DNA from 3 places in the Allosaccharopolyspora coralli genome. Region 3 is predicted to be linked to each of the others. Evidence: predicted binding sites of a transcription regulator. Region 3 holds the regulator's gene; each other region holds the start of a gene.
What was found. The regulator LexA, encoded in region 3, represses DNA repair genes until DNA is damaged. The targets are predictions, from matches to a motif close to CGAACACGTGTTCG.

Region 1: a site for LexA is predicted at 1,397-1,410, ahead of ruvC (crossover junction endodeoxyribonuclease RuvC). Genes of this name have one in related genera too.
Region 2: a site for LexA is predicted at 2,923-2,936, ahead of GIY23_RS20870 (BldC family transcriptional regulator). Genes of this name have one in related genera too.

Annotation. Positions count from the first base shown of each region.
Region 1 covers NZ_CP045929.1:1,879,201-1,884,192, reverse strand. Annotated here, with positions in the region: gene ruvB (Holliday junction branch migration DNA helicase RuvB) at 1-165, opposite strand, end outside; gene ruvA (Holliday junction branch migration protein RuvA) at 162-761, opposite strand; gene ruvC (crossover junction endodeoxyribonuclease RuvC) at 758-1,360, opposite strand; gene GIY23_RS08960 (DUF4262 domain-containing protein) at 1,473-1,976, opposite strand; gene GIY23_RS08955 (YebC/PmpR family DNA-binding transcriptional regulator) at 2,328-3,077, opposite strand; gene pdxT (pyridoxal 5'-phosphate synthase glutaminase subunit PdxT) at 3,183-3,842, opposite strand; gene GIY23_RS08945 (AzlD domain-containing protein) at 3,892-4,200, opposite strand; gene GIY23_RS08940 (AzlC family ABC transporter permease) at 4,197-4,931, opposite strand.
Region 2 covers NZ_CP045929.1:4,484,884-4,489,875, forward strand. Annotated here, with positions in the region: gene GIY23_RS20850 (1,4-dihydroxy-2-naphthoate polyprenyltransferase) at 1-585, shown strand, start outside; gene GIY23_RS20855 (DUF3558 family protein) at 656-1,219, opposite strand; gene cds1 (L-cysteine desulfhydrase Cds1) at 1,212-2,336, opposite strand; gene GIY23_RS20865 (DUF4229 domain-containing protein) at 2,333-2,704, opposite strand; gene GIY23_RS20870 (BldC family transcriptional regulator) at 2,958-3,179, shown strand; gene GIY23_RS20875 (hypothetical protein) at 3,243-3,440, shown strand; gene GIY23_RS20880 (MinD/ParA family protein) at 3,529-4,992, opposite strand, start outside.
Region 3 covers NZ_CP045929.1:1,660,905-1,665,896, reverse strand. Annotated here, with positions in the region: gene nrdR (transcriptional regulator NrdR) at 1-52, opposite strand, end outside; gene lexA (transcriptional repressor LexA) at 1,717-2,421, shown strand; gene GIY23_RS07915 (NHL repeat-containing protein) at 2,455-3,519, opposite strand; gene hflX (GTPase HflX) at 3,516-4,886, opposite strand.

The DNA of each region.
Region 1 (4,992 bases), 220 kb from region 3:
TACGCGCGGTTGCCCGACGAACTCCTCGAGCTCGCGCGGGCGCAGGCTGCGCTCGACGTCGTGCTCCGCCGACGCCTCCCGCGCCGAGAGATCCCGGTTCGGTTCGACCTGCCCGTTCGACGAGTGCACCGACCACGTCGGGTCCAGCTCCTCGGGCTCGCTCATTTCGGCCCCAGCACCGCGAGCGCCTTGCGCAGCACGGCGGAGGTGTCGGCCTCGGCACCGTTGGCGGCGAGCACCTTCTCGACGCTCTGCTCGGCCTGTTTCGCGGTGAAACCGAGACCCACGAGCGCTTCGGCAACCTCCGTGCGCACCCGGCCGTCGCCCGCGGACTGCTGAAGGGTCGCCGAAGGCCCGGCGAACGCGGCGACCTTGTCCCGCAGTTCGAGCACGAGACGTTCGGCGCTCTTCTTCCCCACACCGGGCACCTGCGTGAGAGTGGTGATGTTGCCGTCCCCGATCGCGCCGCAGAGCTGGTCCGGGTCGAGCACCGCCAGCGTCGCCAACGCGAGCCGCGGTCCCACTCCGGACACCGTCTGCAACAGGCCGAACAGCTCGCACGCCTCCGCGTCGGCGAAGCCGTACAGCGTGAGGGAGTCTTCCCGGACGACCAGCGCCGTCGACAGCGCGGCCTGCTCACCGCGCCGCAACGAGGCCAACGTCGCCGGCGTCGCGTACACGGCGAGCCCCACGCCGCCGACCTCGACGACCGCGTGGTCCAAGCCCACCGACAACACCGGTCCCCGCACGGAGGAGATCATCGCCTGTGTCCTTTCGACGGCTTCTCGCCCGACCGGCGCGCTGCCCGCGACGCCTCCTGCAGCCGGTTCCGATGGTTCTTCGCCAGCGCCTCCGCTCGCGTCTGAGCCTCGGCGATCCGCGCGAGCATCGGACCACGCCACACGTGGCAGACCGCGAGCGCGAGCGCGTCGGCCGCGTCCGCCGGTTTCGGCGGCGTGTCCAAGCCGAGGATCTTCGTGACCATGGCCGCCACCTGCTTCTTGTCGGCGCGCCCCGAGCCACTGATCGCCGCCTTGACCTCGCTCGGCGTGTGGAACGCGACCGGCACGTCACGCTGCGCAGCGAGCAACGCCACCACGCCCGAGACCTGCGCGGTGCCCATCACCGTGCTGACGTTGTGCTGACTGAACACCCGCTCGACGGCCACGACCTCCGGACGATGCCGGTCGAGCCAGCGCTCGACCTCCTCGCCCACCACCTGCAGGCGCCGTGGCAATTCCGTCTCGGCCGGGGTCCGGACGACACCGACCTCGACACAGCGGGCGCGACGACCACGCTCACCGTCGACCACGCCGATCCCGCACCGGGTCAGCCCGGGGTCGACTCCCAGCACACGCACGCCGCACTCCCCGCTTCTGAGCCCGAAGGACTCGGGTGAACATCCGTTCGAACTGTACCGGGTGATCACCCCGTCGCCGGAACCCCGACACGCGCACCGTCGGCGGAACCGGTCAGGGACCGTTCGCGCCCGGCGTCCAGCTTTCCGGAACCCCGCTGACCGTGAGCACAGGCTGGTACTCGGCGAACCCGCGCGGCGCGTCCTCGTGCCACGGGAACGCGCCCTGCGGCGTCGCGGCGATCAACTGCACCGCCGGGAAGTCGTCGTCGCGGTAGACCAGGAACGCGCTGCCCAGGAACTGCGCGTAGTGCTGCTTGGCGATCCGTTCCACCGTCATCGGGCAGCCCTGCAGGAATCCGTCGTAGGTCCCGCCCGGCTTGAACCGTTCCCCCGACGACGCGCGACGCACGTAGGTGTTGAGCACCGCGTGCGCGACCTCGCGCGGCAGGCCGATCACCACCGCCTCGGGCTTGCCGAACCGCCGCCAGGCGCCGACCGTGAACGCGTACGCCGCCTCCTGGTCTCCGGCTCGCACGTGCATCACGGCGGCACCGTGCTCGTCCGCGGTGTTGATCATCCAGCGGCGCAGCCGCTCGTCCTCGTCGATCGAGGCCATCGCGATCCCTTCGGCACAGGACTCCGCGAGCCGCCCGAGCGGCCCGCGCACATCGGTTCACCCGACGGTGTCCGACTGCGGGTTCAACCGACCGTGTCTCGAACAGGCGAGCGGCACTCTCGCCTCGTCCGGTGGGGCGAACGGTCCGTTCACCTCACCCGCTGTTCGGTGCGAACGGCACTCTCGCCTCGTCCCGTGAGGCGAAAGTGCCGCTCGCACCGGATCACTGAGAGGGCGTTTTGGAACTTGGGTGGGTGGTCCGGTACCGCCGCCCCAGTTCGCGCTGCGGCTGATCACGTATGACCGTGCCCTACGGGCACACAAGCCAGTTCCCAATGCACTCTGAGTGTGTCACCCGACCTCGGCCATGACGTCGTCCGAGATGTCGGCGTTGAAATACACGTTCTGCACGTCGTCGCAGTCCTCGAGCGCGTCGACGATCTTGAACAGCTTCCGTGCGGCCTCGGCGTCGACCGGGACCTGCACCGACGGCAGGAAGTTCATCTCCGCCGAGTCGTACTCGATGCCCTCGGCCTGCAACGCCTTGCGGACGTCGACCACATCGCTCGGCTCGGAAAGGATCTCGTAACTCTCGCCGAGGTCGTTGACCTCGTCGGCCCCGGCCTCCAGGACCGCGGCGAGCACGTCGTCCTCGGACAGTCCCGCCTTGGGCAACAGGACCACGCCCCGGCGCGAGAACAGGTACGACACCGACCCCGCATCGGCCATCGAGCCGCCGTTGCGGGTCATCGCCGTCCGAACGTCGCCCGCCGCGCGGTTGCGGTTGTCGGTCAGGCACTCGATGAGCACGGCCACGCCGCTCGGCCCATACCCCTCGTACATGATCGTCTGCCACTCGGCGCCGCCGGCTTCCTCGCCGGCACCCCGCTTACGCGCCCGCTCGATGTTGTCCTGCGGTACGGAGTTCTTGCGTGCCTTCTGCATCGCGTCGAACAGCGTGGGATTGGCCTCCGGCTCTCCCCCTCCGGTTCGGGCCGCGACCTCGATGTTCTTGACCAGCTTTGCGAAAAGCTTCCCACGCTTGGCGTCCACGGCGGCCTTTTTGTGCTTGGTGGTCGCCCACTTGGAGTGGCCGCTCATCTTTCCTCCGTCTTGTCCGATCGCGCCGCGTCGCGGCGGCGCCGTCCGTCTTCGTCCGTCGCGCCGGTTCGTGTCCGCACCGGCTTCCCGCCGGTGGCAGATCGCTCACCCCGCGCGGACCGTCTCCACGAAATGGCGATGGACGCGCTCGTCGCCCTGGACCAGTTCCGGGTGGAAGGAGGTCGCCAGCACCGGCCCCTGCCGGACCGCGACGATCCTACCGAGACCGTCCTCGCTCGCTGTGACCTCCGCCGCGGTCGGCGGCCGGGACCTCGCGAGGACCTCCACGTCCGCGCCGACCTTGTCCACCCATGGCGCGCGGATGAAGACCGCATGCACCGGTCCGCCGTCGATACCGGCGACGTCGAGGTCGTCCTCGAACGACTCGGTCTGCCTGCCGAAGGCATTGCGCCGCACCACCACGTCGAGCGCGCCGAACGGGCTCACCGCGGGCGAGGCGGAGCCGTCGTCGTCCAGCACGCTCGTCGCCAGCAGCACCATCCCCGCGCAGGACCCGTACACCGGCATCCCGGACCGCAGTCGGCAGCGGAGCGGCTCGGCCATCTCGAACGTCGTGAGCAGCCGCGTCATCGCCGTCGACTCCCCGCCGGGCAGCACGAGGCCGTGCACGGCGTCGAGTTCCTCAGGCCTGCGGACCGGCCGCGCGTGCGCGCCGCTGCGTTCGAGTGCCGAGAGGTGCTCGGCCACACCGCCCTGCAGGGCGAGGACACCGATCACCGGTTGAGCGTTGGACACGACCTCGATTCTCCCAAAGGCACGGGTCCGGCGGGACGACTGGGCGCGTCCCGGCCGGTCACGCCACGCCCAACGCGCGCACCGCTGCCGTGATTCCCGCCGCTGCCACGACCACGACGACGAACGGAGCCCGGAACCAGGCGAGGAGCCCGCCGACGGCGACTCCGGCGAACCTGGCGACGCCAGCGAACCCTCCGTCCTCGATCACCGCGCTGGTGGCCACGAACGCTCCGAGCAGCACCATCGCCGCGACCGACATGAGCCGCTCGGCCTCGTCCGAGAACCGGATACGCCCTTTGAGCAGCGGCCCGAGCAGACGCAGTGCGTAGGTTCCGAGCCCGAGCAGCAAGACGACCTGCACTGTCACGCGGGGACACCTCCGTTTCGGTCGCGCTCCCACGGCAGCGGCAACGCTAGGGCGACGGCGAGCACCGCGACGAGAATCGGTAGGCCCTCCGGCAGCACCGGCGTGGTGGCCACGGCGAGCACGGCGCCGAGCGCCACCGCCCGCAGCGTCGGGTTGTCGCGCAGTGACGGCGTGATCAGCGCGAACAGCGCGGCGGGCAACGCGGCATCCAACCCCAGCACCTCGGGGTCGCCCACCCACTGACCGAGCAGGCCACCGACGAAGATCGAGGGCGCCCACGTGCAGAACAGCGCCGCCCCGGACGTCCAGTACGCGCGTCGACGGCGCTGCGGCTCCTGTTCGGCCAGCGCGAAAGCCACCGCCTCGTCGATCATCAGGTGGGCGCCGATCATCCGCGACCACCAGCGCGAGCCGGTGGCCTCACCGACGGCGAACCCGAAGGGCAGATGCCGGGCGTTGAGCATGAGTCCGCCGAGTACGGCGGTCGCGGGGGCGGCACCAGCGGTCATGAGCCCGATCGCCATGAACTCCGAGCCGCCGGCGAACACGACGACCCCCATGAGCGTGACCAGCCAGATCGGGACTCCCTGGGTGACCGCGATCGCGCCGAGGGAGGCTCCGACGATGGCGAGCGCGCTGCACAACCAGAACACGTTGCGGTGCAACGCCGCCCGCCACTGCGCGTCGGACGTCCGTTGCGCCCTCGCGTCCGTTCGCCCTGCCGAACCCATGTTCGTTATACTGCCCACTGGGACACTTGTTCGTCAAGACGAACAAAACGACGGCAGATCG
Region 2 (4,992 bases), 2.0 Mb from region 3:
CTCGCGGCCGTGTGCGGGCTCGGCGTCGTAGCGCTGAGCGGACAGTGGTGGCTGCTGCTCGTCGGAGCCGCCTGCATCGCGGCGGCATGGTTCTACACCGGCGGCTCTCGCCCGTACGGCTACTCCGGGTTCGGCGAGATCGCGGTGTTCGTGTTCTTCGGACTCGTCGGCGTGCTGGGCACCCTGTTCGTGCAGTCCGGATCGTTCAACGGTGTCGGCGTCGGCGGAGCGGTCGCGATCGGCTCGTTCTCGGCGGCGGTGCTCGTGGCGAACAACCTGCGTGACATTCCCACCGACCGCGAGACCGGCAAGCGCACACTCGCCGTCCTGCTCGGCGACCGTGACACCCGCACGCTCTACGTCGTGCTCGCGTTGGTGCCGTTCGTCATCACGCTGCTCACCGGCCTGCGCAGCCCGTGGGTGCTCACCGCGTTCCTCGCGCTGCCGTTGATGTTCCCCTCGCTGCGAGCGGTGCTGAGCGGACGCACCGGCAGTGCCCTGGTGCCCGCGCTGCGCGACACCGGCCTGGCGATGCTCGTGTGGGCGGTCGCGACGGCTCTCGCCCTCGCCCTCGGCCAGGGCTGATCTCGTGAGGCGAACGGCACTTTCGCCTCACGAGACGAGGCGAAAGTGCCGTTCGCTTCACGAATCGGGGTCATCGGACGAGAGCGGCCAAGGTGTACTGGGCGATGCCCTGCGCGGCCTCGCACTGGTCCGACCCCGCTTCCGGGGCCGTCACGACGACCTGCAGAGTCGCGTCCTCAACGTCGGCGAACACAGTGCAATCGTTGACGTGCAAGGTCTGCGTGCCGCGCGTCCCACCGAGGTCGACCTCGGTGTCGCCGAGGCTGCCGTAGCCGGCCGGCTGCGCCCCCAGCAACACCGCACGCGCGCCGCCCTGCGCCTCGAACGAGCAGCCACGCAACGTCGGATCGAAACCCACCTCGCGGGGTTGCCCGCGCTGCACGGGGAACGCGAGCTGACCGAGTTCGTCCGGTGTCACCAGCTCACACAGGCGCTCGCTCGGCAGTCGCGCGAGCCGCTGCCGCTGCTCCTGCGGGATCTCACGGGTGATCGAGGGCTCGACCGACTCCAGCGTCGGCTGCTCACTCGTCTCCGTCGAGGGGGTGGGGGGCTGCTCCGGGGCGGGCTCCTGTCCCGAACACCCGGCCAGGACTCCCAGCGCGAGCGCACCGGCGGCTACGGCAGGCTTACGCACTCGTCTCGACCCCGGCGCGCTCGTCGGCAGGCCACTGCCCGGTGGCGTGGAACCGCTCCAGCACGCGCCACGGTCGATCCAGATCCATGCCTTGCTCGGACACCCAGCCGTCGTCGTAGTAGGTGTGCGCGTACCGCTCACCGCCGTCGCAGAGCAGTGTCACGATGCTGCCGCGTTCCCCACGCGCGACCATCTCGGCGACGAGGGTGAACACCCCCCACAGGTTGGTCCCTGTGGAGCCGCCGACTCGGCGGCCGAGCACTTCCTCGGTCCACCGGATCGTCGCGATCGAGGCCGCGTCCGGAACCTTGACCATGCGGTCGATGGCCTGACCGACGAACGAGGGTTCGACCCGGGGACGTCCGATGCCCTCGATCAGCGAGCCGCGGTCGCCGACGCGACCGGGGTCGTTCTCGCACCACGCGTCGAAGAACACCGAGTGCTCCGGGTCCACCACGGCCAGGCGGGTTCCGTGCCTGCGGTAGCGGACGTAGCGGCCCAACGTCGCGCTCGTGCCGCCGGTGCCCGCGCCGGTGACGATCCACGCCGGCTCCGGATGGCGCTCCCGCCGCATCTGTTCGAAGATCGACTCGGCGATGTTGTTGTTGCCGCGCCAGTCCGTCGCCCCCTCGGCGTGGGTGAACTGGTCCATGAAGTGCCCGCCGAGTTCGGCGGCGAGCCTGCGGGACTCGTCGTAGATCGCGTTCGGCTCGTCGACGAAGTGACATTTGCCACCCTGTCGCTCGATGAGTGCGACCTTCTCGGCGCTCGTCGACCGCGGCATCACCGCGATGAACGGCAGCCCGAGCAGGTGGGCGAAGTACGCCTCGGAGACGGCTGTGGACCCCGACGACGCCTCGATGACCGGCGTTCCCTCGGCGATCCAGCCGTTGCAGATCGCGTGCAGGAACAGCGAGCGCGCCAGCCGGTGCTTCAGCGAGCCGGTCGGATGCGTCGACTCGTCCTTCAAGTAAAGGTCAATACCCCAGGCGTGCGGGAGCGGATACGTGAGCAGGTGCGTGTCGGCGCTGCGGTTCGCGTCGGCCTCGATGACCCGTACCGCCTCCGACGTCCAGTCCCGGGTGCGTTCGCACCAGCGATCCACGATCTCGGTCACGAACGCTCCTCCGACGTCGCATGCTGCTCGGCCGCACGATTCGCGGGTTCCTCGTCCCGTTCGCCCCTGAGCTGCGCACGGAGTTCGTCGCGGCGTGCCCGGCGGTGCCGGGTGCGCTCCTCGACACCGACCGCGACGCGGTGACGCAAGCCCTTGAACAACACGAGGGACAACGGCATGACGACGACCACGGCAACCGCGAGCGCGACGAGCAACGGAACCCGGAAGAGCAGGAGCACAGCGGCCAAGGCGACGACCATGCCGAACCGGGCGAGCGTGTAGAGCGTGAGGTCGACGGCCAGTGAGTGCGGTCGACCAGCGGCGCGAGTGCTCCCGACCGAGTCGCTTGCGTTCTGCTGTTCCTGCACGTCAACCAGGGTAGAGCACGGGAGGTCACCGACGGCCGACGGTCCGGGACGTGCGGAAACGGCACCCCGGCCGGAGGTCCGATCAACGCCTCGGCGCGCGCTGCGTCCGAATACGCCCGTTCGTCCCTTACCTTCCCTTTACCTGGACCTGAGTGTTCGAGTACCCGCATGTCCGGCTGCCAGGATGCGAGACAGCGGAGCCGATACCACCGACTCCCCGAACACCTGTTGCGAAGACCCGTGGAGGCAAGCCGTGACCGTGACGCCGCAGACCCGCCCGAACAGCCAGGAGCAACTCCTGACACCCGGCGAGGTCGCCACGCTGTTCCGCGTCGACCCGAAGACCGTCACCCGCTGGGCCACCGCCGGGCGCATCGGTTCGATCCGTACCCCGGGCGGGCACCGCCGGTTCCGGGAGTCCGAGGTGAAGACCCTGCTGGCGGAGCTGACCAACGACGTGAGCCACACAGCCTGACTCGGCGACCCCACCACCACGCCACACCAGCTAGTCTCGAAAGGGACGAAACGGAGGTGGGCGATGCTCTACGCGCTGGCAGCGATCGGTGCGATCACCGTCATCGTATTGCTGTGGAAGGCCTTCGGTCCGGAGAACGGCGTCGGCGAGCTCTTCGGCCGGCCCGGCACCCAGGTCCCGCCGGACGACGACCCCGATTTCCTGCGCAAACTCGACGAAGAGCGCAAGAACCGCAACAACGGCGACCCCGGCGAGAGCTGAGCGTCCGCCCGCTCCCAGACGGCATCCGGGAACGTGAGTAGGTGGTCCTGCATCCCCGCGCCTCGCGGTGTCGTTCCCAGAGGGCTGATCAGACCATGCGCTGACGGCCTGCTGCCTGCGGGAAGTCGTCCGCGACGAGTGCGGCGAGCTCCAGCAACGCGAGCCGCGTCGGTGCGGCGAGCTGGTCCAGCTCGACCTCGGCGCCTTCTTCCAGATGCGGGTCGAAGGGGATCTTCGCCACCGCACGGCACCGGGAACCGAAGTGGGCGGCGAGCTTGTCGATGTCGACCTTGCCCGACCCCGGACGCACCGAGTTGATCACGGTCACGGACCGCTTCACCAACTCCCCGTATCCGTGCGCGTCGAGCCAGTCCAGGGTTCCCGACGCGCTGCGCGCGCCGTCGATCGAGCTCGACGAGACCAGCACCAGCGAGTCCGCGACGTCGAGGACGCCCTTCATCGCCGAGTGCATCAGGCCGGTGCCACAGTCGGTGAGCACCACGTTGTAGAAGTGCTCCAGCAAGGTCACCGTGCGCCGGTAGTCGTCCTCGCTGAACGCCTCCGAGACCGCCGGGTCCTGCTCGCTGGCCAGCACCTCCAACCGGCTGGGTCCCTGCGAGGTGTACGAACGGACGTCGCTGTACTTGCTGATGCGCTGGGCGTCCCGCAGCAGGTGACGGACGGTGGCAGTGGTCTCCAGCGGGATCTTCTGGCTCAACGTCCCGCGGTCGGGGTTCGCGTCGACGGCCACGACGCGGTCGCCGCGCAGCGACGAGAACGTCGAGCCGAGTGTTGCCGTGGCGGTCGTCTTGCCCACACCGCCCTTCAGGCTGAGCATCGCGATCTTGTAGCAGCCCGCGAGCGGCTGATTGATCCGAGAGATCAGCTCGCGGCGGTACATGTCGGACTGGCTCTCGCCAAGGTTGATCGACTTGCCGCTGAGCAGGTACAACGCCTTGCGCCACCCGGACTGCGGCGGACGCTTCGTCTGTCGCAGCAGCTGCGCCGAGGACAGGTCCTGGCCGAACGGCTGCTCCGGCGGCTGTTGCGCGGGCTGCCCCACACCCGGATACGGCGCGGGCACACCGGGAATCTCGTGCGGCCCCGACTGGCCAGGCTGTGCGGCCTGCGGCTGTTGAGGGGCGGACGGAGCCGCGCCGACCGCATACGGGCCGGACTGACCTGGCGCGGGCTGGCCCGGTGCGGAGTGACCTGATGCAGGCTGACCTGGTGCGGGCTGGGCGCCCGACTGGCCGACCTGGTGCGGCCCGGACTGCGCGCCGGGCTGGTACGGGCCGGGCTGGAACTGGGTGCTCGGATCGGCGTAGGCCGATGCGGTCGAGAAGCCCTGTTGCGGCCCGGACGGACTCGGTTCCACGTACGGAACCTGGCCCTGCTGCTGGACACCACCCGGGTAGTGCGGTTGCGGCGTCTCCGCCGCCGGCCCCGACGGGTCCACGTAGGACGGCATCGGGTGCTCGTCGGAGACCACGTGTCGCCTGCCCGGCGTGGTCTTCGGGTCGATGTAACCCGGGTCCGCCGGGTTCGGCAG
Region 3 (4,992 bases):
CTCGCGAGTCGACCACCCGCGAGTCCTCGCCGCGGCAGAACGGACACCGCACGATCGCCCCCTTCTGACGCCCTCGCCAACGCGGGTGACGTCCCCCTGAATTCCCGCCGTCAGGACATAGTCACTCAGACCACCGACAGATCCGCAACGCACCACGACGATCACACACCGAACACGATGCAGGCCCAAGCTGTGGAGGAAACACAACGACGTAACTACTAGATGTTGTGGTCAACTCTAAGCCTGCGAGTACTGCTTGGCAAACCGACACGGCGATGTCGCGTGATCGCACCGACCGAAGGTCGCTGATCTGCGTCAACCGTCGGATCCCATCCTCGGCTGCGACTCAGAGTGCATGTGGGAACTGACATGTGCGCCCGTAAGGCACGCCTCATACGTGAGCAGCCGCGGCAGCGTGAGGGGCTCCGGCATTGGAGTTCGTGCCTCGCAAGGCAGGGGATCCCGCCGCGTATACGGTGGCACCCAAGAGGACCACAACGCAGTCAGGCGTGCACTGCGGGTGTCGGTACCGCACCACCCACCCCAGTTCCACATGCGTTCTCAGTGTTAGAAGGTGTCTGTGGTCTGCGGTGGTGGTCACCTACCCGCGTCCCAGCTTGCCGCTCGCGGCGTTGGGGTCGCCTCGAGTACCAGCACGTACGCAGCGGCGGCCCCGGCCTTGCGAGCGACAACCTGGAACACCGGAGCTTCTCACCGTGCTCGGGCTGAACACGCAAGACCATGCCCTGACGGGCATCACAACAAGAACACAGACAGGCTTCTCAGGCCGAAGGAACGATGAGCGACTCGCCGGGTCGGGCGACCGACCCTTCCAGTCCATTCATCTCGACCATTCGTCGCACCACCGCGGCAGTGTCCGCGTGCGGGGCGTGCCTATTCGCCAATCCCCACAGCGTGTCGCCCGGTTCCACCTGGACGACGGTGGTGGGACTTGGCAGAGCGACAGCCCCGCCCGAGATTCCGACGAACCCCGCGACCACGACGACGAGGAACGTGCACGCCGCAACCGCGACTAGCCACACGAGCCCTTCTCCGCGGGAGCATTCTCCCCGAAGCCCGTGGCTGTAGCGCCGGCAGCGTGTCACTGCCCGTCGCCGAGGCGCACGTTCACCCTCGTCCCACTGAGACTCGCGCCCGCCGCGCACCACCGACGCGTCCCCGACGCCGCCCCCTGACGCCGCAGCACCCGTAAACCACACCGAATGACGAAGCGTCGCAGGCGTCAAGGGCGCTCTCGCGCGAACCGCCCTCCTGCCCCTCGACACGCTGGTCGTCCGAGACGACGCCCGTCGCCTTTCCGACATTCGCGGACCGGCCGGTCCCGACAGGCCCGCGGCAGCGCCCGCATCCGACCCGCGAGCGGCCGACGTTCGGAGTTGGAGGCGCCCCCGCTCGGCCGCCGCGGCACGCGGCTTATCCGCCGCCGACTGCCCGAGTTCGGCCCGCGCCCGAGTCTCCACGTTGGCCGTCATGTCGCCTCCTCCATACCCAGGACCACGCGAACGGGTGTCACGCGTGTCGATCTTGATCGAATACCAGTTCGATCGAACCTCTGTGCGATTGTGTACCAGACGGCACCGACAGCACCAGGTGTCGGCGGAAATTAGCTCGAACAGGTGTTTGATCCGCGGTCGATCGCCGTCTACTGTGGAACCGCACGCACAACGAGGCGCGACGCGCCGGCAGGAGGCTGAGGTGGCTGAGACGGTGGCTTCGACGGAGTCGGCGAACGCGCCGACCGAGGAAGCAAGGGCCGACACGACCGGCCAGGCCGCCTTCGCAGACGGACTGAGCGAACGCCAGAGCCGCGTACTCGAAGCGATCCGCGCGTGGATGAGGCAACGCGGATATCCGCCCAGCGTCCGGGAGATCGGCGACGCGGTCGGCCTCACCTCGACCTCCTCAGTCGCGTACCAGCTCCGGGTGCTGGAACGGAAAGGTTTCCTGCGTCGCGACCCGCACCGGCCCCGCACGGTCGGCGTGCTCGTCGAGGAGGCGGACGAAGCGGACGCGAAAGCGCGGCCGGAGGCGGCCTACGTTCCGGTCGTGGGCCGTATCGCCGCGGGCGGACCGATCCTCGCCGAGGAGGCGATCGAAGACGTCTTCCCGCTTCCCAAGGAACTCGTCGGCGAGGGGACGTTGTTCCTGTTGCAGGTGGTCGGCGACTCCATGATCGACCTCGGGATCAACGACGGCGACTGGGTCACCGTCCGCCAGCAGCCGGAAGCCGACAACGGCGATGTGGTCGCGGCGATGATCGACGGAGAGGCGACGGTCAAAACGTTCAAGCGCACTTCCGACCACGTCTGGCTCATGCCGCACAACGAGGCGTTCGAGCCGATCCTGGGCGACGAGGCGACCGTACTGGGCAAAGTCGTCGCGGTCCTGCGCCGACTCTGACGCCCGTCGACGCGCGGCGGATCGACCGGCGAATCACGACCTCAATCGGGCGAGCTTGCCGCCGAAATACATGATCAGAGCGGCGAACACCGCAGCGATGGCGAGATTTTGTCCCGTCGTGTTCGCGTTTGATTCCGGTTCACCGGCGTGCTCTGCGGGAGGCGGTTCCTCGTCCCCTGTCGCATCCGACGGTGGCCCCGCCTCGCCGGAGGCTGCCTGCTCGACTCCCGGCACCATGCGCACTGGTTGCGATCCTTCCGAGGCCGACAACAGTGCGCCGTCGGGTTCGAACGCCACAGCCTCTCCTTGGGGCTCGTCAGGCAACGGAACCCGGAGTGGCCGGCGAGCCAGCGCAGCGACGACGTCGCCCTCGGGGGCAGGAAAGACGTACGCATCCGTGTAAGTCCGCAAAGCAACGGTCCGTCCATCCGCGCTGACCGCTCCACCAGTCACGACAGCGCTGGCGATGCTGCCCTCTACCGGCCCACCGGGGGTGGTGGTCGGGCCGAGCCGCACGGACCCGACCCGCTCCAAGGGCACGGTCTCCCCGTCGACCAGCGGTTCTGCGGGCCGATACACGCCAGCTTCGCCGAGCGGTTCCTTCGTGACGACGTGGGGCACGCCGCGACCGTCGAGCAGCATCGCTTCCGCATCGTGCGGACCATCGGGATACGTGAGTCGGTGTAGGGCGCTCCGCCCGTCCGGATACAGCACATGCACCGCAGCGGTCTCCCGTTTGCGCTGGTTGTCACCGGTATCCGCGAGCCACACCTCGCCGTCGGCGCCGAGCGCCAGGTCTTCCACGTCGTACGGGTCCGCCGGTGCCGTCCGCTCGTCGCGCACCGAACAGTCTCTCGGATCCAGCATTGCGACCGACAGCGACGTTCCTCCGTCGCCGGTGACGAACCACGACTCCCCGTCCGAGTCCAGTCCCGAGAGTTCGTCCAAGCTTGGGTCGGTGACCGTACACATCGCGCTCGGCGGGGGAAACTCCGGCGGCGGTGGCTGCGCGGCTCCACTCGGCGCGGCAATCCACTGCCACGCCACGCCGAGCGTCAGCGCGGTCACCACCGCGCCGAACCGTCGCGCCAGTCTCACCCGGTGCCCGTGAACGGCTTCAGCGCCCCCGCCAGTTCCGCACGTACCTTCGCCCGGAGTCGCGTGCCCTCCGCGGTGTGGTCCTCGTCGATGACCTCACCCTCCGCGTGTGCTCGGGCGACGAGTTCGCCTCGCGTGTACGGGACGAGGGCGTCGACGAACACATCCGGCCGCGGTATCCGGTCGGCGATGATCTCGCGGAGCCCCTCGATTCCCTTACCACTGTGGGCCGAGACGAACACCGCTTCCGGCAGCAGCCGACGGAGTTCGGCGACCCGGGTGGCGTCGACGGCGTCGATCTTGTTCACCACGAGCAGCTCGGGCGGCATGGCCTCGTCGTGTTCGGACGCGATGTCCTTGAGTACGTCGCGCACCGCCGACACCTGGTCGTGAGGGGCCAGCTCGGCGCCGTCGACCACGTGCACCAGCAGGTCGGCGCCGGTGACCTCCTCCAGCGTCGAGCGAAAGGCCTCGACGATCTGGTGTGGCAGATGGCGGACGAACCCGACGGTGTCGGTCAGCGTGTAGTCGCGATTGTCCGGCGTCCGCGCTCGCCGCGTGGTCGGGTCGAGGGTCGCGAACAGGGAGTTCTCGACGAGCACACCCGCCCGGGTAAGGGCATTGAGCAGGCTCGACTTCCCGGCGTTGGTGTAGCCCGCGATGGCGACCGCGGGGACCGCGTTGGCCGCACGACGCCCGCGCTTGGTCTCGCGCACGGTGCGCATTGCCGCCAGCTCCTTGCGGAGCTTGGTGATCCGTTTGTGGATGCGCCTGCGGTCGGTCTCCAGCTTGGTTTCACCGGGACCGCGGGTGCCGACACCGCCGCCGGCGCCGCCGGCGCGGCCGCCCGCCTGCCGAGACATCTTGTCGCCCCACCCGCGCAACCGTGGGAGGTAGTACTGGAGCTGGGCGAGTTCGACCTGCGCCTTGCCTTCCTTGGAGCTGGCGTGCTGGGCGAAGATGTCGAGAATCAACGCGGTCCGGTCGACCACCTTGACCTTGAGCTTGTCCTCCAGCTGTCGCAGCTGGCCGGGTGAGAGCTCACCGTCGCAGATGACGGTGTCCGCTCCGGTGGAGGCGACGACGTCACGGAGTTCGCGCACCTTGCCCGCGCCGACGTACGTGGCCGGGTCGGGACGGTCGCGGCGCTGGACGAGCCCTTCCAGGACCTCCGATCCGGCCGTTTCGGCGAGCCGTGCGAGTTCGGTCAGCGACTCTTCCGAACGAGCCGCGCTTCCCTCGGTCCACACACCGACCAGAACCACCCGTTCGAGGCGCAGGCGGCGGACCTCCACCTCGGTGACGTCCGTGAGTTCGGTGGAGAGCCCGGACACCCGCCGCAACGAAGCCCGGTCGGCGAGCTGCATCTCCCCCGTCGACGGTTCTTCGGTGGAAGGGGTGTCCTCGGCAAGCAGGGCGTCGAATTCCGCGGCCTCGACCGGATCGAGTTCGGCGGTACGTGTCACAGGATTT